3 regions of the Pseudomonas sp. 25 R 14 genome follow, and region 2 is predicted to be linked to each of the others. Evidence: riboswitches for the same ligand, from Rfam matches in the RefSeq annotation. Region 2 holds a riboswitch; each other region holds the start of a gene.
The links. Region 2 has a riboswitch for cobalamin ahead of BFQ03_RS10820 (CbtB domain-containing protein). Riboswitches for the same ligand answer to the same signal wherever they lie in the genome.
Positions count from the first base shown of each region.

Region 1: another riboswitch for cobalamin. It lies ahead of cobO (cob(I)yrinic acid a,c-diamide adenosyltransferase); the one in region 2 lies ahead of BFQ03_RS10820 (CbtB domain-containing protein).
Region 3: another riboswitch for cobalamin. It lies ahead of BFQ03_RS27555 (TonB-dependent receptor plug domain-containing protein); the one in region 2 lies ahead of BFQ03_RS10820 (CbtB domain-containing protein).

Region 1 is NZ_CVTS01000063.1:51,805-59,663, reverse strand. It holds gene BFQ03_RS22725 (AI-2E family transporter) at 1-233, shown strand, start outside; gene hda (DnaA regulatory inactivator Hda) at 449-1,153, shown strand; gene BFQ03_RS22715 (C40 family peptidase) at 1,367-1,996, shown strand; gene BFQ03_RS22710 (C40 family peptidase) at 2,142-2,681, shown strand; gene BFQ03_RS22705 (PQQ-dependent sugar dehydrogenase) at 2,758-4,071, opposite strand; cobalamin riboswitch at 4,171-4,419, shown strand; gene cobO (cob(I)yrinic acid a,c-diamide adenosyltransferase) at 4,499-5,110, shown strand; gene BFQ03_RS22695 (cobyrinic acid a,c-diamide synthase CobB) at 5,107-6,471, shown strand; gene bluB (5,6-dimethylbenzimidazole synthase) at 6,468-7,118, shown strand; gene cbiB (adenosylcobinamide-phosphate synthase CbiB) at 7,115-7,859, shown strand, end outside.
Region 2 is NZ_CVTS01000038.1:204,689-212,547, forward strand. It holds gene cobN (cobaltochelatase subunit CobN) at 1-1,606, opposite strand, end outside; gene cobW (cobalamin biosynthesis protein CobW) at 1,610-2,671, opposite strand; cobalamin riboswitch at 2,764-2,966, opposite strand; cobalamin riboswitch at 3,062-3,262, shown strand; gene BFQ03_RS10820 (CbtB domain-containing protein) at 3,358-3,546, shown strand; gene BFQ03_RS10825 (CbtA family protein) at 3,558-4,259, shown strand; gene BFQ03_RS10830 (cobalamin biosynthesis protein) at 4,256-4,648, shown strand; gene cobM (precorrin-4 C(11)-methyltransferase) at 4,718-5,464, shown strand; gene nfuA (Fe-S biogenesis protein NfuA) at 5,585-6,169, opposite strand; gene BFQ03_RS10845 (fatty acid cis/trans isomerase) at 6,256-7,859, opposite strand, start outside.
Region 3 is NZ_CVTS01000068.1:245,286-253,144, reverse strand. It holds partial or broken gene BFQ03_RS27580 (transporter substrate-binding domain-containing protein) at 1-1,553, shown strand, start outside; gene BFQ03_RS27575 (ANTAR domain-containing protein) at 1,675-2,109, shown strand; gene dkgB (2,5-didehydrogluconate reductase DkgB) at 2,111-2,914, opposite strand; gene BFQ03_RS27565 (ABC transporter substrate-binding protein) at 3,127-4,041, opposite strand; gene BFQ03_RS27560 ((2Fe-2S) ferredoxin domain-containing protein) at 4,038-4,397, opposite strand; gene BFQ03_RS27555 (TonB-dependent receptor plug domain-containing protein) at 4,397-6,337, opposite strand; cobalamin riboswitch at 6,428-6,633, opposite strand; gene BFQ03_RS27550 (histidine phosphatase family protein) at 6,736-7,287, shown strand; gene cobF (precorrin-6A synthase (deacetylating)) at 7,335-7,859, shown strand, end outside.

The DNA of each region.
Region 1 (7,859 bases), on a different contig from region 2:
TCGGTCAGGCCCTGGAAGGCATGGTGCTGACGCCTTTGTTGGTGGGTGACCGTATTGGCCTACATCCGGTGGCTGTGATCTTTGCGATCCTGGCTGGCGGCGAGCTGTTCGGCTTTACCGGCATCCTGCTGGCATTGCCGGTGGCGGCAGTGATCATGGTGTTGGTGCGCCATGTACATGATGTGTACAAGGATTCGGACGTCTATACCGGCGCCGATGACCCCCAGCTGTAAGGCTCGACACAAACCCGGCTAAACGCCGGGTTTGTTGTCTGTGGGGCTTGGCATTTGGCCATCGCGTCAAACAATCTCCAAAAAATCCAATGAGTTAACGCAAACCTTTGATTTTGCTTATGGTCTGTTGCATTGTGCGCCCGGCGTCACGGGTATAAACTTTGCAAACTTTTCACAGAGGCCACTAACGGTTCGATTGGAGCCGTTCAGTCAGCATGAAACCGATTCAGCTGCCCCTAGGTGTGCGTCTGCGTGACGACGCTACCTTCATCAATTACTACCCAGGCGCCAATGCCGCTGCACTCGGCTATGTCGAGCGGCTCTGCGAAGCCGACGCCGGGTGGACGGAAAGCCTGATCTACCTCTGGGGCAAGGACGGCGTGGGGCGTACCCACCTGTTGCAGGCTGCCTGCCTGCGCTTTGAGCAGATGGGCGAGCCGGCGGTCTACCTGCCATTGGCCGAACTGCTGGACCGTGGCATCGGTATCCTCGACAACCTTGAGCAATACGAACTGGTGTGCCTGGATGACCTGCAAGCGGTTGCCGGTCGGGCGGACTGGGAAGAGGCGCTGTTCCATCTGTTCAACCGCCTGCGCGACAGCGGCCGACGCCTGCTGATTGCTGCATCAACCTCGCCTCGGGAGTTGCCGGTCAAGCTGGCCGACCTCAAGTCGCGGCTGACCCTGGCGCTGATTTTCCAGATGCGCCCACTGTCCGACGAAGACAAATTGCGCGCCTTGCAATTGCGAGCATCGCGCCGTGGCTTGCACTTGACCGATGAAGTCGGGCATTTCATCCTCACCCGTGGTACCCGCAGCATGAGCGCGCTGTTCGACTTGCTCGAACAACTCGACCAGGCCTCCTTGCAGGCCCAGCGCAAGCTGACCATTCCCTTCCTCAAAGAAACCCTCGGCTGGTAGCCAGCCCTTTGAAATCGGGGCCTCTGGCAAATTACAGGCGCCAGAAAACCTGCGTTTTGGCCGGTTTTGCCACGCAAAAGGGTTTAAATGGGGTGTAAGGGCTTAGATGACATAGGTCAAACAAGAAGTCACATAGATCACGATTGAATTTGCAAATCGATGTCATAGAAGGCATAGTCTCGGCTTCTTTACACATCAGCCACGGTCGTGCCCATGCTAAATCGCTTCGCACCCCTCGTGCCTCTCGCACTCGTTACCCTGTTGTTTGGTTGCGCCACCCACCCTCAACAAGTGGCTGAGCAGCAAAAACCACAACAACAGCACCAAGCCAAATTCGTTGCAACACAGTCTTCTTCTGTTTATGAGGAAGAGGTGGCAACCGAAAAAGAACTGGCCGAACTCTCCGATAGCAAGCCTTATCAGCTGCCTTTGCTGGCTGATAGCATCCTCGAACGCGGCATGTCCCTGATCGGTACCCGTTACCGTTTCGGCGGTACCTCTGAAGCCGGTTTCGACTGCAGTGGCTTTATCGGTTACCTGTTTCGTGAAGAAGCTGGCATGAACCTGCCGCGTTCCACTCGCGAAATGATCAACGTGGATGCACCGTTGGTCGCACGGAACAACCTCAAGCCTGGCGATCTGCTTTTCTTCAGTACCAATGGCCGTGGTCGTGTCAGCCACGCCGGTATCTACCTGGGTGATGACCAGTTCATCCACTCCAGCAGCCGCCGCAGCGGTGGGGTACGGGTCGATAAATTGGGCGACAGCTACTGGAGCAAAACCTTCATCGAAGCCAAGCGCGCCCTGGCCATGGCCCCTACTAGCGTTACCGCTCGCAAGTAAAGTTAAAGTGATACTTGAAGTTTGACGCATAAGCGCTAGAATCCTGAGATATTGTTGCGAACCTGACCGCGCAAGCTTTGCTTGCGCGGTCTAGTTTTCAGCGTTCGGCAGCGAAAGCCGCATCCAGATCAGGATTGTTCTGCCCATGTCGACCTCGGCCCGCCTAATTCTTCTCGTTTGCGCCGCACTGCTCAGTGCCTGCGCAAGTCGTCCTCCACCCGCGCCTGTGGCCGTCAAGTCCAAGCCGGTGTTCAACTACACCACCCAGAACTTTTCGCCGGTTGCCGAAGACGTGCTGTTTCGCGCCCTGGGCCTGGTCGGCACGCCTTATCGCTGGGGCGGCAATACACCGGACTCAGGGTTTGATTGCAGTGGCCTGATTGGTTTTGTCTACCGCGATGCGGCGGGCATCTCGCTGCCGCGCACCACTCGCGAGCTGATCGTGATGCGTGCCCAGGACGTGCGTGAAGATGCGCTGCAAACCGGCGACCTGCTGTTCTTTGCCACGGGCGGCGGCTCGCAAGTCAGCCATGCCGGCATCTATGTGGGCGAAGGGCGTTTCGTCCATGCACCACAAACCGGCGGCACGGTGAAGCTTGATACCTTGTCCAAGGCCTATTGGCAGAATGCCTATTTGAGCGCCAAGCGCGTGCTGCCGGCCGAGCATCTGGCGCGTAATCCTTAAGACCTGCATCGATCAAAAAAATGTGGGAGCGAGCAAGCCCGCTCCCACATTGGTTTTGTGGTGTTGTCGGGGCCTGCTATTTAGCGGCCCACACCCGCCACACCTTATTCCCCACATCATCCGCCACTAGCAACCCACCTTGCGGGTCGATCACCACACCCACCGGCCGCCCCATGGCTTTCTCATCACTGTTGAGAAACCCAGTCAGCACATCCACCGGTTGCCCCTTCGGCTTGCCGCCTTCGAATGGCACAAAGATCACCTTGTAGCCACTGTGCGGTTTGCGATTCCACGAGCCATGCTGGCCGATGAACGCGCCGTTGCTGAACTGCGCGGGTAGCGTGTTGCCTTGTGCGAAGGTCAGGCCCAATGATGCGGTATGCGGCCCGACGGCATAGTCTGGCGCAATCGCCTTGGCCACCAGGTCCGGGTCCTGTGGTGTGACCCGCACATCGACATGCTGGCCGTAGTAGCTGAACGGCCAGCCATAGAAGCCGCCATCCTTGACCGAGGTGATGTAGTCCGGCACCAGGTCGCTGCCGATTTCATCGCGCTCGTTGACCGCCGTCCACAGCTTGCCGCTTTGCGGCTCCCAGGCCATGCCATTGGGGTTGCGCAGGCCGGAGGCGAAGATCCGCTGCTGGCCGCTGGCCCGGTCGACTTCCCAGATGGCGGCGCGTCCCTGTTCGGCCTCCAGGCCGTTTTCGCCGACGTTGCTGTTGGAGCCGACGCTCACATACAACTTGCTCCCGTCTTTGCTGGCGATGACATTTTTTGTCCAGTGGTGGTTGAGCGGGCCGCCCGGCAAGTCCACGACCTTGGTGCCTGGGGCCTTGATTGCGGTTTCTCCTGGTTGATAGGGAAAACGCAGTAGCTTGTCCGAATCGGCGACATACAAATCGTTGCCGACCAGAGTCATGCCAAACGGCGAGTTGAGGTTTTCCAGGAACACCGTGCGGGTTTCTGCCACGCCATCATGGTCGGCATCGCGCAGCAGGGTGATGCGGTTCGGGCTGGGCACACCCGCGCCAGCGCGGCCCATGACCTTCTCCATGACCCAGCCGCGAATACCCTTGCCATCCTCCGGCTTGGGCGGTGCATTGGTCTCGGCGACCAGTACATCGCCATTGGGCAATACATACAGCCAGCGCGGGTGATCCAGGTCTTCTGCAAAGGCTGCGACCTGGGTGCCGGCTGCGGCGGTTGGCTTGGCGCCTGCGGGCCAGCCAACCGCCGGGGCGATGTTGACGGTGGGGATCAGGGTTTTGTTCGGTTCCGGCAGTTTCGGTGAAGGCCCGGTGCCATCCGAGACCTGCAAGGTTGAGCTTTCCCCGCAGGCGGCGAGTACGCCTGCAACCATGATCAGTAGGGCGAGTCGGGTCTTGTGCATGTTTTTCTCCTCAATGCCTGTAGTCATAGAGGTACAGCGCGTGGCGATGGTTCAAGTGTGTGGCCGGCTTTAATTGACGCTGTACCCCCAACCCACTAACCTTCGCCGCTTGTTTCAGGTGCTCTGTGGCGTGCGCGTCGACCGAGTGAAACAGGGAAGCCGGTGAGTGCGCGCACTTTTCTACAGTGCGGCCACGATCCCGGCGCTGCCCCCGCAACGGTAAATGAGTCAAGACGCTGCTTTTGCCACTGTATCGCCTGCGATATGGGAAGGCGCATCGTCGGACTGCCCTGTTCAACAGGGCACCACTCATGAGCCCGGAGACCGGCCTGATTCATCCAACAGCATCACGGTGGGCGATGCTTGGCTTCATGTAGATTGTCTTTTCCTGCCCGCCGTTTTTGTCCAGCCCCAACGGAGAGCTGCCATGACTGATTCCCCTGATCGTGACGAACGCCACCTGGCGCGCATGCTGCGCAAAAAAGCGGTGATTGATGAGCGCATTGCCAATTCACCGAATGAATGCGGATTGCTGCTGGTATTGACCGGCAATGGCAAAGGCAAGAGCAGTTCGGCGTTTGGCATGCTGGCCCGTGCCATGGGGCACGGTATGCAATGCGGCGTGGTGCAGTTCATCAAGGGCCGTAACAGCACCGGTGAAGAGCTGTTCTTCCGGCGTTTCCCCGAGCAGGTACGTTTCCATGTGATGGGCGAGGGCTTTACCTGGGAAACCCAGGACCGCCAGCGCGATATCGCTGCCGCCGAAGCAGCCTGGAAAGTCTCCCGGGAAATGTTGCAGGATCCGTCCATTGGCCTGGTGGTGCTGGATGAGCTGAACATCGCACTCAAGCATGGTTATCTCGACCTGGACCAGGTCCTGGGCGACCTGCAAGCCCGCCCACCGATGCAGCATGTGCTGGTCACCGGTCGTGGCGCCAAGCCGGAACTGATTGAAATGGCCGACACCGTCACCGAAATGGGCATGCTCAAGCACGCGTTCCAGGCCGGGATCAAGGCACAGAAGGGCATCGAACTTTGAATCAGCCGCGCCATTGCCCTGCCGTCCTGATCGCCGCGCCGGCGTCGGGCCAGGGCAAGACCACCGTCACCGCCGCCCTGGCCCGTTTGCACCGCAACCTGGGGCGTAAGGTCCGGGTATTCAAATGCGGCCCGGACTTTCTCGACCCGATGATTCATGAGCGCGCCAGCGGCGCGCCGGTCTATCAATTGGACATGTGGATGGTCGGCGAGCAGGAAAGTCGCCGCCTGCTGTGGGAAGCGGCGGGGGAGGCGGACCTGATCCTGATCGAGGGCGTGATGGGGTTGTTCGACGGCACGCCGTCCAGCGCCGACCTGGCCCGCCATTTTGGTGTGCCGGTGCTGGCGGTGATCGACGGCACCGCCATGGCCCAGACCTTTGGCGCCCTGGCGTTGGGGCTGGCGCGTTATCAGGTGGACTTGCCGTTCGCCGGGGTATTGGCCAACCGCGTCGGTACCGTGCGCCACGCGCAATTGCTTGAAGGCAGCCTGACCGAAGGCCTGCGCTGGTACGGTGCGTTGTCCCGAGAGACCGGTATCGAGCTGCCCAGCCGCCACCTGGGCCTGGTGCAGGCCAGCGAGTTGAATGATCTGGATCTGCGCCTGGATGCGGCCGCCGAGGCCCTGGCCAGCAGTTGCGAGGTAGCGCTGCCACCACCGGTGGCGTTCGCCGCCCCCGAGCTGATCGAGGCCGAACCTTTGCTGGATGGGGTGCGGATTGCCGTGGCCCGTGATGAAGCCTTCGCGTTCACCTATGGTGCCAGTCTCGACGTGCTGCGGGCGATGGGCGCTGAGTTGCGCTTCTTCTCGCCGATCCACGACCAGGCGTTACCCGACGCCGACAGCCTCTATCTGCCGGGTGGCTACCCGGAACTGCATCACCAGGCGTTGTCGCAAAACACCGCGATGTTGCAGGCGATCCGTGCCCATCACGCCGCCGGCAAGCCGTTGCTGGCCGAATGCGGCGGCATGCTCTATCTGCTCGACTCATTGACCGATGTCGAGGGGTGCCGCGCTGAACTGCTGGGGTTGCTCCAGGGCGATGCAGTCATGCAGAAACGCCTGGCGGCCCTGGCCCTGCAAACAGTCGAATTGCCGGAAGGCGTGCTGCGCGGCCACACCTATCATCATTCCCTGACCAGCACGCAATGGCAGCCGATTGCCCGTGGCCTGAGCCCCAATGGCGGGCGCGGTGCCGAGGCGGTGTATCGCCAGGGGCGGATGACGGCCTCCTATGTGCACTTTTATTTCCCGTCGAACCCGGCTGCGGTGGCTGCGCTTTTTGCGCCAGACCCTGAGGCCTCCATCGCAGGCGATTGCATTGCAACTGTAGGAGCGGGCTTGCCCGCGATAGGGCCATGACCGACAACGCCTTCCCCCAGGCTGAACGCCAGGCCATCTACCGCGCCATCGCCGAGCGCCGCGACATGCGCCACTTCAGCGGCGGCACGGTGGCCCCCGAACTGCTCCAGCGCCTGCTGCAGGCTGCGCACCAGGCCCCCAGTGTCGGCCTGATGCAGCCCTGGCGCTTTATCCGCATCAGCGACCGCACCCTGCGCGGCCAGATCCAGCAGTTGGTGGAAGCCGAGCGCATACGCACCGCGGCGGCCCTGGGCGAGCGCTCGGACGACTTCATGCAGCTCAAGGTCGAAGGCATCAACGACTGCGCCGAGGTGCTGGTCGCGGCGCTGATGGATGATCGCGAGCGGCATATCTTTGGCCGTCGCACCTTGCCGGAAATGGACCTGGCCTCGCTGTCCTGCGCGATCCAGAATCTGTGGCTGGCCTCCCGCGCCGAAGGCCTGGGCATGGGCTGGGTGTCGCTGTTCGAACCCCAGGAGCTGGCCGACCTGCTGGGCCTGCCGCCCGGCGCCAAGCCACTGGCCGTGCTGTGCCTGGGCCCGGTAGCGCAGTTCTACCCGGCACCGATGTTGCAACTCGAAGGCTGGACCGAACCGCGTCCGCTGAGTGACATGCTGTATGAGAATTATTGGGGAGTGAATCAATGAGTGTGGCCTTGCTGAGTGTCGCTGCAGTGGCGCTGGATGCGCTACTGGGCGAACCCAGGCGCTGGCATCCGCTGGTGGCGTTCGGCAACTTTGCCGGGCGCATCGAGCAACGTTTCAACTCCGCTGGGCGTGGCTGGCGCAGCCATGGCGTGACCGCCTGGTTTATCACCGTGATACCGCTGACGTTGCTGGCCACGGCGTTGTCCTGGGCGCCTTACTTCGGTTGGGTAATCGAGATCCTCGCGTTGTACCTGGCCCTGGGCATGCGCAGCCTGTGTGAACACGTGTTGCCGGTGGCCCAGGCCCTGCGCAGTGGTGACCTGGACGAAGCGCGCACGCGCGTCAGTTACCTGGTCAGCCGCCAGACCAGCGAACTGGACAGTACTGAAGTGGCGCGCGCCGCCACTGAGTCGGTGCTGGAAAACGGCAGTGACGCGGTGTTCGCCGCGCTGTTCTGGTTTGTCGTGGCCGGGGTGCCCGGCGTGGTGCTGTACCGTCTGAGCAATACCCTGGATGCCATGTGGGGCTATCGCAACGAACGCTTTGAACGCTTCGGCTGGGCGGCGGCGAAGATTGACGACGTGCTTAATTACATTCCTGCGCGCCTGGTCGCCCTGACCTACGCGCTGCTGGGCAAGACACGCCTGGCACTCAAATGCTGGCGCCGCCAGGGCCCGACCTGGGATAGCCCGAATGCCGGCCCGGTGATGGCTGCGGGCGCTGGCGCGCTGGGTGTCGAGT
Region 2 (7,859 bases):
AATAGAACGCCAGGTAAGCGTGGGGCGGTACCAGGTCCGGGTCGTGGTAGACCGCGCTGGCATCCACCTGGTAACCCCGGGCCGGCTGGATGCCGACAAAGGTCAGGCCCAGGCGCAGGCCGGCGATCATCATGCGCCCGTCGCGACACATCGGGTCGTTGTGTGGCGTGCCCCAGCGTTCCAGCACGGCCTGGCGATTAGCTTGGGGCAGGCGCATGAACATCGCCTCGTATTCATCCAGGCCCAGGCTTTGCTGGCAAGGGCGCAGGTCGAGGCTATCGAGGTCGTTGGTCACACCGCCGAGCAGCTCGTGGATCAGGGCGGTGCCGCTGCCGGGTAGCGTTTGCGGCAGCGGATAGCCCTCGGCTTGCAGGGCAAGCAGGATATTCAAGGCGGCGGCCGGTGTGTCCAGGCCCACGCCGTTGCCGATGCGCCCGTCGCGGGTCGGGTAATTGGCGAGAATCAGTGCGATACGTTTATCTGCATTCGGCACCCGTGCCAGCTCGACCCAGCGCCCTGCCAGCTCGGCCACGAAGTCCATGCGCTCGGGCGCCGCGCGGTAGCACACCACGTCCGACTGACTGCGTTCGCTGCGCCAGGCCAAATCCTTGAAGCTGATCGGACGGCTGATGATGCGCCCGTCCAGTTCTGGCAAGGCGATGTGCATCGCCAGGTCGCGGGGCCCCAGGCCCTGTTCGCTGGCTTCCCAGCCGGGTTGGTTGTCCTGGGCGCAGATCGCCTGGATCACCGGGATATTGCGGCGAAACGGTCGCAAATGGGGGGCTTCGGGGCTGGATTGGGCAAAGCCGGTGGTGTTGAGAATCACCGCCGCCTGAACCTCATCCAGCAGATCCTCGACCACCGCCAGGCAGCCGGGCTCTTTCAAACTGGCCACCGCCATCGGCAGCGGGTTAAGACCCGCCGCCTGCAAGCGCTGGCAGAAAACATCAATAAAACCAGTATTGGCCGCCTGCAAGTGCGAACGGTAGAACAGCACCGCCGCCACCGGCCATTCGGCGTTCCAGTCTGCCTGCCAGTGATTCAGGCGGGCATTGGCCTGGTGCGGGTGATAAATCGCCGTGCGCGGCAGGGTTTGCGGCTCGGCCCACGGGTAATCACGGCCCAAGTAGCGACTGGCCAGGCAGCGATAGAAATCCAGCGCATTACCCAGCCCGCCCTGGCGCAGAAAGTGCCACAGGCGGTCGCGTTCTGCGGCGCAGACGCTACTCAAGCTGCTGAGTTCAGGATCGGGGCGGTCGTCCCCCGGTACCAGAATCAACTGCACGCCTTGCCCGGCCAGCTCCACCAGGCGCTGGATACCGTAACGCCAATATCCGATGCCGCCGTGCAGGGAAATCAGGATGACCTTGGCGTGGCGCAGCACTTGGTCGACGTACAGGTCCACCGAGGCGTGGTTCTGCACCTGCATCGGGTTGGCCAGGCGCAGGCTCGGGTAGTCGGCGGGCAGTTGCTGCGCCGCTTCGGCCAGCAGCGCCAGGCTGGAATCACCGCTGCACAGGATCACCAGCTCGGCGGGGGTTTGTCCAAGGTCGGCGATGTTGTCATCGCTGATGAAACCACCGGGCTGGGTCCTGAGCAGATGCATGGGTTAAACGCTGAGCGCAACGCGCAGTTGCGCTTCGAGGCCAGCCGCATCCAGATCCTGGCCGATCAGCACCAGGCGCGTGATGCGTGCTTCGTCGGCGCTCCAGGCGCGGTCGAAGTGCTTGTCGAAACGCGTGCCCACGCCCTGGATCAGCAGGCGCATCGGCTTGTTCGGGATCGCCGCAAAACCTTTGACACGCAGGATGCCGTGTTGCACCACCAACTGGGTCAAGGCATCGAGCAGCAACGCTTCGTCAGCCTGTGGCAGGTCGATGGAGATGGAGTCAAAAGCATCGTGATCGTGATCGTCTTCACCTTCGTGGTGATGATCGTGATGACTGTGGCGCCCATCGATATGTTCCTCGGAACCGGCGCCCAGGCCAATCAATACGTCCAGGGGCAGGCGGCCGCTGCTGGCTTCGACGATCTTCACCGCTGGCGGCAGTTCTTCGGCGACTTCCAGGCGTACCCGGGCCAGGTCTTCGGCGCTGATCAGGTCGGTTTTGTTGAGGATCACCAAGTCGGCGCTGGCCAGTTGGTCGGCAAACAGTTCGTGCAGCGGTGATTCGTGGTCCAGATTGGGATCCAGTTTACGCTGGGCGTCGACCTGATCCGGGAATGCAGCGAAGGTGCCGGCGGCCACGGCCGGGCTGTCGACCACGGTAATCACGGCGTCTACGGTGCAGGCGCTGCGAATTTCCGGCCATTGGAAGGCCTGGACCAGCGGTTTTGGCAGGGCTAGGCCGGAGGTTTCGATCAGGATATGGTCAAGGTCGCCACGGCGCGCGACCAGTTCACGCATCACCGGGAAGAACTCTTCCTGCACGGTGCAGCATAGGCAGCCGTTAGCCAGCTCATACACACGGCCGTTGGCTTCTTCTTCCGTGCAACCGATGGAGCACTGCTTGAGGATCTCGCCGTCGATGCCCAGCTCACCGAACTCGTTGACGATCACGGCAATGCGGCGGCCCTGGGCGTTATCCAGCATATGGCGCAGCAAGGTGGTTTTGCCCGAGCCGAGAAAGCCGGTGACGATAGTGACGGGGAGTTTGGCCAGTGTTTTCATCGGATGCCCTTTGGGGCGGGCATACGGGACGACTGGCCCTGCGGCGGCGCGCAGGCGCTGGATTCGTCACCGGATCACCCCGCCCGGTTGAAATGGAAAATCGGTTGCGAGGCAGGTCTCCTGGCTTGGGGCTTGCCAGCCTGGTGGCTGGCGCTGGCTGCGCCTTCCCGCCGGGTTCAGGCAGTGGCGTGGCAGTCAGATAAACCCTTTACAGTTGCGGGGGCAGCCGCGGCTTGGACCGCGTTCCCTTCTTAGCTTCGACCGGGGCCGAAGAACCTCGAACGTGCAAGGCTACGCAGTGCATGAGGACCGGTCAATTGAAAAGCGGTCGCTCAAGCCTGACCTTCTCGCCACAGGTACAGATTGACGGCCGTCCCGCGCCCATGCTCTCCTACACATCTTGTTTCAGGTGCCCTTCACAGGGTGAAACGGGAAACCGGTGACTCATGCCTGCATGACAGTCCGGTGCTGCCCCCGCAACGGTAAGCGAGCGAAGCGTCAGATCCACTGTGCCCCGGCATGGGAAGGTGATGCTTTCAGGCCCAGAGCCCCTCGCAAGCCCGGAGACCGGCCCGAACAATCAGATAACAAACCCGCGGTGGGCGGGCGCTGTTCAGAACCCTGCGTGCCCGGCTCGCGGGGTTTTCATGCGCTCGTATCACCCTGCCACTCGAAAGGGACGTGCCATGTCGATCATCAGCAGCACCTCACATACCGCCAGCACCAGCGCCACTTTGAGCCAACGCCTGACCGCCGCCATCGGCGCGTCGATCCTCGGTGCGTGCCTGGTGTATTTCGCCGGGTTCTCCCATATCGAGGCCGTGCACAACGCCGCCCACGATACGCGCCACAGCGCCGCCTTCCCGTGCCATTGAGACCTGCCGCCATGATCAAGCGTATTGCGCAAACCGCAGGGTTCACCGGCCTGCTGGCCGCCCTGTTGCTGACTCTGCTGCAAAGTTTCTGGGTAGCTCCGCTGATTCTGCAGGCCGAGACCTTCGAAAACGCCCCGGCTGCGACCGAAGTGCATGAGCATGCCGCAGGCGCTGCGGCCCATAGCCACGACGCCGAAGCGTGGGAGCCTGAAAATGGCTGGCAACGCGTGCTGTCCACCACCGGCGGCAACCTGGTGGTCGCCGTCGGTTTTGCGCTGATGCTGGCCGGCCTGTACACCCTGCGCGCCCCGACGCGCACCGCCCAGGGCTTGCTCTGGGGCCTGGCCGGCTATGCGACCTTTGTTCTGGCTCCCACCCTCGGTTTGCCGCCTGAGCTGCCGGGCACTGCGGCGGCTGACCTGGCGCAACGGCAGATCTGGTGGATCGGCACGGCAGCGTCTACCGCCGCTGGCATTGCGTTGATTGTGTTTGGCCGCAACTGGCTGCTGAAAATCCTTGGCGTGGCGATCCTGGCGGTGCCCCATGTCATGGGTGCGCCACAGCCGGAAGTTCACTCGATGCTCGCCCCCGAAGCATTGGAAGCCCAATTCAAGATCGCCTCGCAGCTGACCAACGTCGCGTTCTGGCTGGCTTTGGGGCTGATCAGCGCCTGGTTGTTTCGCCGCAATCGTGACGATCAATACGCGGCATGATTCTGACTGTCGGCCTGGGTTGTCAGCGTGGCTGTGAGGTTGAGGCCTTGCTGGAACTGTTCAACAGCGCTCTGGCCGAGGCCGGTATCGACCCCGGCCAGATAAACGCATTGGCAAGTATTGCCCACAAGCGTGATGAACCGGGCATGATCGCCCTGGCCAACGCCTTGAATCTGCCATTGCAGTGCTTTGATGCACAACAACTGCTGCCTTACGAAGGGCGATTGAGCCACAGGTCGGCTGTGGTTTTCGCCCATACAGGGTGCTACGGCATCGCCGAAAGTGCCGCTTTGGCATTGGCAGAACAGCTCGCCAACGCCCCTGCCCGACTGCTGATCACCCGCAAAAAAGCCGCCAGGGCCACGTTTGCATTGGCCTGCGCCGGCTAAAGTCCGATAATTGCCCCTCTCGATCATGAGCCGTACTCATGCTCGCCCGCTTTTGCACAGGATTTTTCCATGACTGTTTTCTTCATCGGCGCTGGTCCCGGCGACCCGGAACTGATCACCGTCAAGGGCCAGCGCCTGATCCGCAGTTGCCCGGTGATCCTCTACGCAGGCTCACTGGTGCCGGCTGCCGTACTCGAAGGGCATCGGGCCGAACAGGTGGTCAACAGCGCCGAACTGAACCTGGAGCAGATCATTGGCTTGATCAAGGTCGCCCATGAGAAAGGCCAGGACGTGGCGCGGGTACATTCCGGTGATCCGAGCCTGTATGGGGCGATTGGCGAACAAATCCGCCATTTGCGCGAGCTGGGGATCCCCTTCCAGATCATTCCCGGGGTCACGGCGGTGGCAGCCTGTGCCGCGCTGCTGGAAACTGAACTGACCCTGCCGGATATCGCCCAAAGCGTAATCCTGACCCGTTATGCGGACAAAACCACGATGCCGGCCGGTGAAGCCTTCGCCAGCCTGGCCAGCCATGGCACGACCATGGCGGTGCACCTGGGGGTCAATCATCTGGAGAGAATCGTCGCCGAACTGCTGCCGCACTATGGCGCGGATTGCCCGATTGCCGTGGTGCATCGCGCGACGTGGCCGGATCAGGATTGGGCCATTGGCACCTTGGCGGATATTGTCGAAAAGGTCGCGGCGAAGGGTTTCAGGCGCACGGCGCTGATCGTGGTGGGCCGGGTGTTGGCCAGTGATCACTTCAGCGAATCCTCGCTGTATCGCGCAAGTCACGCCCACCTCTACCGGCCCTGATACTACGCAAGCCCGCTCCCACAGTTGATCTTCTTTGTTAGAAAGGTTGTGTAAGGCAATGATTTATTGGCATAAAAAAACGGCGCTCACGGGCGCCGTTTTTTGTTTGCAGCGAACACCTTAGTAGTAGGCGTTTTCTTTCTGCGTGTGGTCGGTCACGTCACGTACACCCTTGAGCTCGGGGATCCGCTCCAGCAACGTGCGCTCGATACCTTCGCGCAAGGTCACGTCAGCCTGGCCGCAGCCCTGGCAGCCACCACCGAACTTGAGCACGGCGATGCCGTCATCCACCACGTCGATCAGGCTGACCTGGCCGCCATGGCTGGCCAGGCCCGGGTTGATTTCGGTTTGCAGGTAATAGTTGATGCGCTCATTGACCGGGCTGTCGGCATTGACGTTCGGCACCTTGGCGTTAGGGGCCTTGATGGTCAATTGGCCACCCATGCGGTCAGTGGCGTAGTCGACCACGGCATCGTCAAGGAAGGCTTCGCTGAAGGCGTCGATGTACGCGGTGAAGCTCTTGAGCCCCAGGGCGGTGTCTTCAGGCTTTTCTTCCCCCGGCTTGCAGTAGGCAATGCACGTCTCTGCGTACTGGGTGCCAGGCTGGGTAATGAAGACGCGGATGCCGATACCCGGGGTGTTCTGCTTGGACAGCAGATCAGCCAGGTAATCGTGGGCGGCGTCGGTAATGGTTATGGCAGTCATGGGAACTCCTCACAGGCTTGCTGGCAGTTTACGCCAATCGCCTGCGCGGTACAAAGTCCTAGTATTTTTGTCAGGCAAATCCGCATCTACAGGTTCTCGTAGCGATTCATGTCCAGCACACCCTCTTCCACCGGCGTGGTTTCGTGCAGGTACTGCGACAAATCGTGGAAGTACTCCCAGAACTGCGGGTGACTGCGGCGGATGCCCCAGCGCTCGACAATCCGCTCAAAACGCTTGGCGTCCCTGGCCAACTCCATGTCTTCGACGAACTCCGGTACATCCTCGGCCGGCACGTTGAAGATGAAGTTGGGGTAGCTGCTGAGCACGCCTGGGTAGATCGTCAGGGTATCCAGGCCCGGCTGATAGCGATAAGCCTCGCCCAACATGAATGCCACGTTACTGTGGGCGCGGTTGCGCAGCAGGCTGTAGACCTCGCGTTTGCCGCTGCGGGTCTGGATGCGCAGCAGGGTGGCTTCGGGCAATTGCTCGATCACCTTGAGCCCGGCCGCCGGCCTTGAGGTCAGGCGACTGAGGGTCTGTTCGGCGTCGCGCAGTTGCGGGTCGATACCGGGACGTGAGCAATAGGCGCTTATGCAGCGATTGATCGGATCCGGGCTGGCATTCAAATGGCCATAACGGGCAAGCAACTGGTTGGCAAAGTCACGCTTCGGGTCCTGTGCATCCAGCTTCAGGCCCGTGGGCTTGTCGTTGTCGATGGCTTCATAGTCCAGCCACAGCTTGACCTTGCCGCTGTTCTGGTACCAGTCATCAAGGAAACCATCCCGTGAGTCCGCAGGCATCAGGCGCAGGAAGTTCTGCTCGGCGCCATTGCGGATCAGGTCGAAATACAGGCGCGTCTGGGCCTGGTGCGAGACATTGCCAAACACATCGAAATTGACCGCCAACTGGTAATAGGTGCGCTCCAGCAGTGGGTAGTCGAATAGCCACATAGTCTGCGGCACTTCGCCAATCAGGCCCTTGGTCACCGAGGCACTGTCGAAGTGGCGGAAAATGCTCAGCAGCGCGTTGTCATTGCCCTCCCACAGGCTCGACCAGCCCGGCGCCGGCAAGTCGGCGTAGTTGTCGCGGCGCAGGGCCTCGTACTCATTGCGTTTGTCGCGGTAGGCCAGCCACAGGCCCAGCACGCTGCCCACGTCATCGTTCTGCCCCGGCATCGCCAGCAACGGCGTGGCCTGGCCGCGATAACGGGCATCGGTGATGTACAAGTCGTGGTCCGGATCCTGGAACAGGGTCCAGAAGTTGTCGCGGATCACGTCCGTGGCAATCTGCCCCCGGCACACCGGCCCACGGATAAAGGTGCGCACGAAGTATTCGGCGTTATCCAGCATGAACTGGTAGCGCGCCTTGGCCGGGATTGCCTCGAAGGTTTCGAACGGGTTGGCCCGGCGGCCAGGCCCATAGCCCGGTAATGCCACGGCTTGCCAGTCGCCGCTGTAGAACAGCGACTTGATCCGCGCCATCTTCGCCGCGCTGAACGGATAGGTGATGTGGGTCTTGTGCACGATCACCCCTTGTACCGGCCACAAGCGGTAGTACACCTGGGTGCCCGGATCGTCATTGGGACGCCGGGTATTGATCAGGTCGATCGGCTGGCCACTGGGCGTACGCGAGCGTACCCACTGGAAATAATGCCCCGGCTCGCCGCCTTCAAAATAGATATGGGCCAGGA
Region 3 (7,859 bases), on a different contig from region 2:
AGCGCTTGCTGGGGCAATTGCAGGAGGCCAAGGAGGGGGCGGACGCGGCCAACCGTGCCAAGACTACCTTCCTGGCAACCATGAGCCATGAGATCCGCACGCCGATGAATGCAGTGATCGGCATGATTGAACTGGCGCTGAAAAATGCCGAACAGGGGCGTATCGACCATGGCGCCCTGGCGGTGGCCTCCGACGCTTCGCGCGGCATGCTGGAGTTGATCGGCGATATTCTCGACATTGCTCGGATCGAGTCCGGCCACTTGTCCCTGACCCTGGAGCCTTCGAACCTGCGCGAGCTGCTGGCCTCGGTGGCGCGCATCTTCGAAGGGCTGGCACGTACCAAGGGCCTGGCCTTGCAGGTGGAGCTGGACCCGTTGGTCGATCGCTATGTGTTGATCGATCCACTGCGTTTCAAACAGGTGGTTTCAAACCTGCTGAGCAATGCCATCAAGTTTACGGCCCAGGGCCATGTGCGCCTGAGTGCCAGTGGATCCCCTGCCGTTGCCAATGGCTACCTGAGCCTGCGGCTGGTGATAGAGGACAGTGGGGTGGGCATCAGTGTCGAGGACCAGATGCGTCTGTTCAACCCCTTTATTCAAGGGCGCAACACTGACCAGTCGGCGCGCAGTGGCTCGGGACTTGGGCTGGTGATCAGCCGCAGCCTGTGTGAAATGATGGGTGGCCAGCTGAAATTGAGCAGCGTGCTGGGGCAGGGCACGCGGGTGGAGGTCACATTGCCCCTGGCTGTGGCGGCCTCGGCCGGCGCACCTCCCGAGCCAGTTGCCCTGGAGGCACCGCCAGCCCATGTGTTGAATATCCTGATAGTGGACGACTATCCCGCCAACCGCCAATTGCTGACCCGCCAACTGAGTTTCCTGGGGCACCGGATCACCACCGCCAACGATGGCGTGCAGGGCCTGGAATGCTGGCGGGCCGAGCGCTTCGACGGGGTGATCACCGACTGCAATATGCCGCTGAAAAATGGCTATGACCTGGCCCGTGAAATTCGTGCCGATGAGCGTGCCCGTGGCTTGGCGCCATGCCTGTTGCTGGGGTTTACCGCCAATGCCCAGCCGGAGGAAACCGAGCGTTGCCTGGCGGCGGGAATGGATGGATGCCTGTTCAAACCCACGGGGCTGGAGGACCTGCATGCTGCGCTGGCGCCACGGACCGCCATGCCTTCGGTCAATGCCGGGAGTGAGGCTGGCGCGGGATCGGGGCTGGACTTGAGCCGCCTGTTGAAATTGACCGGCTCCGATGTGGAGGCCATCAAGGAGTTGTTGGCGCAACTGCTCGACAGCCTCGCCGCAGACCGTACGCAACTGCTGTCCTTGCTGGCACAGCACGACTACGCCCAGTTGCACGACCTGGCCCATCGCACCAAGGGTGGGGCGCGGCTGGTCGAGGCCCAGGCATTGGTGAGTCACTGCGAAGCGCTGGAAGCTGCCTGTGAACAGCGCGACCCTGAAGCGTTGGACTCTGCGGTAACAGGTGTGCAGCAAGCCATTGATCAGTTGCATCAGGCCCTGACGGACTACTGCGATCAGGCATGAGGGGCGGGTTTGGGATAACTCCTACACAGATGGGGAACTCTGCTGATTTTGTCGTCGAATTATGTCTGGAAAAGTAGGCCCCTCCTGCTTTCTACGAAAGCTGCCTGCTCAGGGACTTGCCATGCCAACCAAAGCACTGACCATCCTGATTGCCGATGAACAGCACCTGCAACGGTTGCATATCGAAAAAATGCTCAATCAGTTGGGCTACTATCGGATCGTCCCGGTGCAGACCTTCGATGAAGTGCTGATCCTGACCGCTATTCCCGCCGAGCCATTCGACGTGTTGATTATCCATTCCGGCCTGTTCGCCAGCACGGGGGGAGCGCTGGCGTTCCAGAAACAACATCCGCAGGTGCGACATGTGCTGGTATATGACGACCAGGACCTGGGCGCGCCAGTATCCCCTGCGCCTCTGGTCCTGGTGCGCTTGCCGGGATCGCCAGACAGCGTCACCCTGGAGCACTTCATGGACATCATCGACCCGCCGTCACCGGCCAGCGGCTTGCGGGTCTTGCCCTGGCTGCGGGAGCTGGCGCGCAGCCCGGCGGTTTAGCTCAGTCCCACTGCGGCGCAATACCCTTGGGGCTGGTCAGGCGATGACCACGCTCCAGGCCGGCGATTTGCGCCATATCGGCTTCGCTCAAGGTCAGTTGCACGGCCTTGAGGTTGCTGTGCAGGTTGGCGCGTTGGGTCGAGGACGGAATCACCGCATACCCCAACTGCATCGCCCAGGCCAGGGCCACCTGTGCCGGTGTGGCGTGGTTGCGTTCGGCAATCGCCTGGATCACCGGGTCTTTCAGCACTTCACCGTAGGCCAGGGTCATATAGGACGTAATGTGGATACCGTGGCGCGTGGCGAAATCCACCACAGTACGGTTTTGCAGGTACGGGTGCAGCTCGATCTGGTGGGTGGCGATGTGCTCGGCACCGACGGCGGCGATGGCCTCTTTCATCAGTGCGACGGTGAAGTTGGAGATGCCGATCTGGCGGGTCAGGCCCAGGTGCTTGGCTTCGAGCAACTGCCCCATGAACTCGGCGACGGGCACCTGGTTTTCCGGGGAGGGCCAGTGAATCAGGGTCAGGTCCAGGTAGTCGGTCTTGAGCTTGCGCAGGCTTTCCCTGAGGCTGGGGATCAACTGGCCTTGGGCAAAATTGGCGATCCAGATCTTGCTGGTGATGAACAGCTCGTCGCGGGGGATGCCGCTGTCGGCGATGGCTTGGCCGACATCCGCTTCGTTCTCGTAGATCTGTGCGGTATCGATGACCCGGTAGCCGAGGTCGAGGCCGGTGCTGACGGAATCGATGACCACCTGGCCTTGCAGGCGGAAAGTGCCAAGGCCGAATGCGGGAATAGACATAAGTGACTCCAGTTATGGCGTGGACAATGGCCTTGAGTATCGGCCGGGAACACCAGGAGAAACACCCAAGAATCTTCAAATGACTCTTGACCAGAAGTCATGAATGGCCTGACCTCCTGTAGGAGCGGGCTTGCCCGCGAAGAACGTCAACGATAACGCGTGCTTACTGAATGAATGCGGCGCCTGTAAGTTTTTCGCGAGCAAGCCCGCCCCTACAGGGCGTTGAGTTCGCGCGCCAGGTCCAGCACCACCTGGGCACTGCCGACGTTGGGCACCAGGTGCGTAAACGGGATATCGATCATGCGGTTTTCCCGCACCGCTCGCAGGCGCGACAGCACCGGGTCACGGGTCAGCAACTGGCGTTTGCGGCTGGCCGGGGACCACACGGCATCGGCCAGCAGGATCACGTCCGGGTCGCTTATCAGCAGGGTTTCACTGCTGACCGTGACCCGGTATTGATTGACCCCGGCAAACAGGTTACGTGCCCCGGCGGCGGCCAGCAGGGCGGTGACAAAGCCTTGTCCTCCTTCGCTGTCGAGGCCGTTGACTTCACTGTCGAGGTAAAACACCGACAAGGGTTTTTCCGGCCTGGCGAGTGCCTGAGCGCGGGCGAGGTCGGCGTCCAGCGCGTCAATCAGGTCGCGGGCCCGCTGCGGTTTATGCAGCAGGTTGCCCAACGTCAGCAGGTCATTGCGAATGTGGCCGAAGAAGTCCAGGGAATGCCCGGCACAGGCCGACTCCAGTAGATAGGAGCCCACCCCGTTGCCGGCCAGCCCGGTACGCGAGGTGATGCCGTTGCCAAAGGCCGTGGCAAATCCTCCCACCACCAGATCCGGCCGTTGCCCATACAGCACCTCGCTGGCCGGGTAGCGCGGCGCAATCACCGGCACACCCAAATACTGACCCAACTGATGCGCGGCACCGTTGTCATCCAGGTACGCCACGCCCACCAGTGTCGGGCCGGCGCCCAGGGCCAGCAGCATGTCGGCGGCGTGTTGGTTGAGGGCGACAATCCGCGACGGCGGCGCGTGGGGCAGGCGCCAATCCTGCTGGCAATTGCGGTAGCCGTCAGCCAGGACCGATGCACTCCACAACAGGGCGATGGCAAATCCTCCCAGGCGTTTCATGGGCGCTCCCGGATCAGCAATTCTTCAAGCACTTCGCCGCCGACCAGGTGTACATCCACCAGGCGCACGGCATCGGCCTTGCTGTGCACCCCATACCAGCAGCGCTCCGGGTAGACCGTGAGCACTGGCCCCAGGTTGCAGGGGAACTGGCAATGGGTACGTGTGAGCAGTACACCGCCGGGTACTTCAATGCGCTGGTGTTCCAACAGGCGCCGGCGCAAGGTCTTCCACAGCTGCAAGGCGCCGCGCTGGGTGCAGCGCGGGCCGGTACACAGCAGCACATGGCGGGCATGATCGGGGATACAGGACCAGTCGGGGTGCGTGTCCACCCCGTCGATTTGCGTGATCTCAGTCATCAGAAGCGATACGTATAACGCACCTCAGAAGTGAACGGTCGGCCCAGGTTGTCGACGTTACTGGAGCGACTGGTGACGTAGTCACGGTCGAACAGGTTTTCCACCAGCAGGCTCACCCGGTGTTGATGGGCGTTGTCGAGGTAGCGGTAGGCATCGGCATCCACCACCGAGTAGTGGCCGTACTCGACTTTTTTCGAACTGATCACATCGTGGATGTAGCGGATAGCCGCGCCGGCGCCCCATAGGCGATTCTGCGACTCAAAGCCCACACGTGAACGGGCGAAGAAGCTCGGCACATCATTGATGGTCACGCCGGCACGGGACTCGGTGAGGTTGCGGGTCATGTCCGCTTGCAGGTTCCATTGCTCGTTGAGCGCCAGCTTGGCGTCGACCTCGAAACCGCGCATCTGGATCTGCCCCTGGCCGTTGACCCACTGGGCATCGTCGACGGTGATCAGGTGGGTGATCTTGCGCTTGAACAGGGTCACGCTGGCGCTGAAGTCGCGATCGGCCAGCAGGCCCTTGTAGTCCAGGCCCAGCTCGGCGTTGCGGCTTTTTTCCGGCTTGAGGTTACGGTTGCCGATCTCGTCGCCGGGCTCGTTGACGAACAGTTGCTCGGCGTTCGGCAGCTTGTACGCCGTGCCGTACTGGCCGCGCAAGGCCCAGTTGGCATTGAGGTCATAGAGCGAGGTGAGCATGCCAACGGTGGCACTGTCACCGCCGCTCATGGCTTCGTGGCGCACGCCAATGCTCGGGTGCCAGTCGGGCAGGGCGTCTATCTGCGGGCGCAACTGGGTGTACAAGGCGTGGGCCTCGGCCTTGTTGTTGTCGATGACCATCACGTCGTCCTGGCCCTTGAACCACTGGTTGTCAGAGCCGAACACCAGCACATGGCCGCCCTCAAGCTCGGCCTTGCCTTCGGCCTGCACGCCCCAGTCAGTGAAGCCCCAGTAGTCATCGTGATTGCGCACCAGGGTGCCGCCGTCGGCGGTGTTGTTGACCCGTGAGTAGCGGGTGTCCCAATCGTTGATATGGCCCTTGACGAAGTAGCTCAACCGCTCGTTGAGGCGTTGTTCGAAGGTCGCCGTGGCAATCTGCTGCACGCGGTCGTTGGTGGTCTTGCGGTTGTTGGTGGCGCCGGCGAAGTCCAGGTTGGCGTCGGTGTACTGGTAAAACAGCTCCAGGCGCGAGTCATCGCCCAAGGACTGGATGGCCTTGGCGCCGAGGGTGGTGACTTCGTAGGAACGTTTCTTGTCGGTGACGTTGCTCATGTCGCGGTTGCGAAACGGCTGGTAGCCCTCGGACACGTTATGGCTGACGTAGGCCAGCAGGCCCAGGTCGCCCAGGCCATTGCTGAAAATCCGCTCGGCCCGGGCATCGCCGGTGGTGCCGCCAAAGGTATCGACGCCCAGGTTGGTCTCGCCGGATACGTCACGGGTTTGCGGGCTGCGTGTGACGATGTTGATGACCCCCGCCACGGCCTGGGTGCCGAACAACAGGCTCTGGCCACCCTTGAGCACTTCGATGCGCTCCACGGCGTTGGCCGGCAAGGTATCCAGGTACAGGCCTCCGTACAGGCGGTTGTTCAGGCGTACGCCGTCAAGCAGGATCAGGGTGTCGTCATTGCGCCCGCCCAGCAGGGAGTAGGTGCCGTAGTCGAACGGGCCGTTTTTCGGGGCGACGTAGAAACCGGGGATGAACATCTGCATCGCCCGCGTGATATCCGCGCTGGGGCCGGCGCGTTCGATCTGCTCGCGGGTGACAATCTCGACCTTGCTGCCGTACTGGGCCATGTCGGCCACGGTGGTGGATTCCACCGACGGCGCGGAAACGGTCTGCGGCTTGAGTTCCAGGGCACGGTTGTCGGCGAGTAGCAGGGGGCTGAACAGGCAACCCAGCAGCAGGCTAGGACCCGCTGTGACGCAACGTTGAAAAATCATAGTCTTCCCGAAAGTATCTTCGCAGAAGCACGCAGGAGAAGGCATCGAGCACACGCCAATACCGGCCCATGCCCGCCCACCGCAGGATTTTGCCAAACAGAAATTCCAGGCCGGTCTCCGGGCTCACGCGTATCGAACTCTTCACCTTCCCATGGCGTTCTGGCCACAGTGGTGTGTCGAAGAGCTCACGCGTATACCGTTGCGGGGGCAGCACCGGACTTGCTCGATCGAGCGTACCGGTTTCCCGTTTCACCCCATGCGCGGCGGCATGAGGCACCTGAAACAGGACGGCATCTGAACATTCCCGCGACTGTTGGTCAACTTCTCTAGTGTTCGGTCCCGTGAGGCCAGATCGTTGTAATATATTTTCTTCGCTTGATCACCAGAGCCGCATTTTCATGCAGAGCACCCGATTGACGCTGATTTGCCATGGTATGACCCGTGCGCAAAAGCTTGGGCATTTTGCCCTTGATGAAGCCCTGGAAACGCCTCCGTCGCCCTTGAGGCTGGCCGCGCGCTTTAAAAAAACGCCACGCCTGTTATGCGGGCCTGAGACCAGGGCCCGGCAAACGGCGACGCTGTTCGGCAAGCACGCAACGATTGATGACGGGTTGCGCGACATGGATGTAGGTCATTGGCGCGGTCTGGACATCAATGACATCGACCGCGACGAACTGATGACCTGGCTCACCGACAGCGCCAGTGCGCCTCATCGTGGTGAGTCAGTGGTGCAGTTGTGCGAGCGCGTCAGCCAGTGGATGCAAAACCTCGCAGAGCAGCCCGGCCATGTGCTGGCGGTGACGCATCCGGCGGTGATTCGTGCGGCTTTGCTGCATGCAATGCAATCACCCGTCGCCATGTTTTACCTGATCGACGTGGAGCCGCTGTCGTCCACCGAACTGCGTTTCAACAACGTCTGGCGCCTGCGCCTGGAAACGCGCGAGACCTGAGCGGCACGAACATGGCAAAATCCCGGCCCCGCACTGAGAACACCTTCATGAAAAAGATCCTGATCATCGGCATTGGCGCCGGCAACCCCGACTACATCACCATGCAGGCGGTGAAGGCGCTGAACCGCACCGATGTGTTTTTCCTGATGGACAAGGGCCAGAGCAAGGACAAGTTGATCGACCTGCGTCGGGAGATCTGCCAGACCTATATCGACGCTGGGCATGCCTACCGCTTTGTCGAGGCCGACTGCCCCGAGCGTGTGCGTGGCGAGATCGACTACACCACGGCCGTGCAGGATCTGAACCGCGACAAGCAACAGACATTTGAGCGGATGATCAACGAACAAATGGCCGACGGCGAAGTAGGGGCCTTTCTGGCCTGGGGCGATCCGGCGTTGTACGACAGTACCATCCGCATCCTGCAGGCGATCCTGGCCAGTGGCAGCAGTGTGTTTGAGTTCGAGGTCATCCCCGGGATCACCAGCGTCCAGGCCTTGGCGGCCCAGCACAAGGTGCCACTGAACCGCATCGGCCGTTCCATCGAGATCACCACCGGGCGTCGGCTCGCGGCG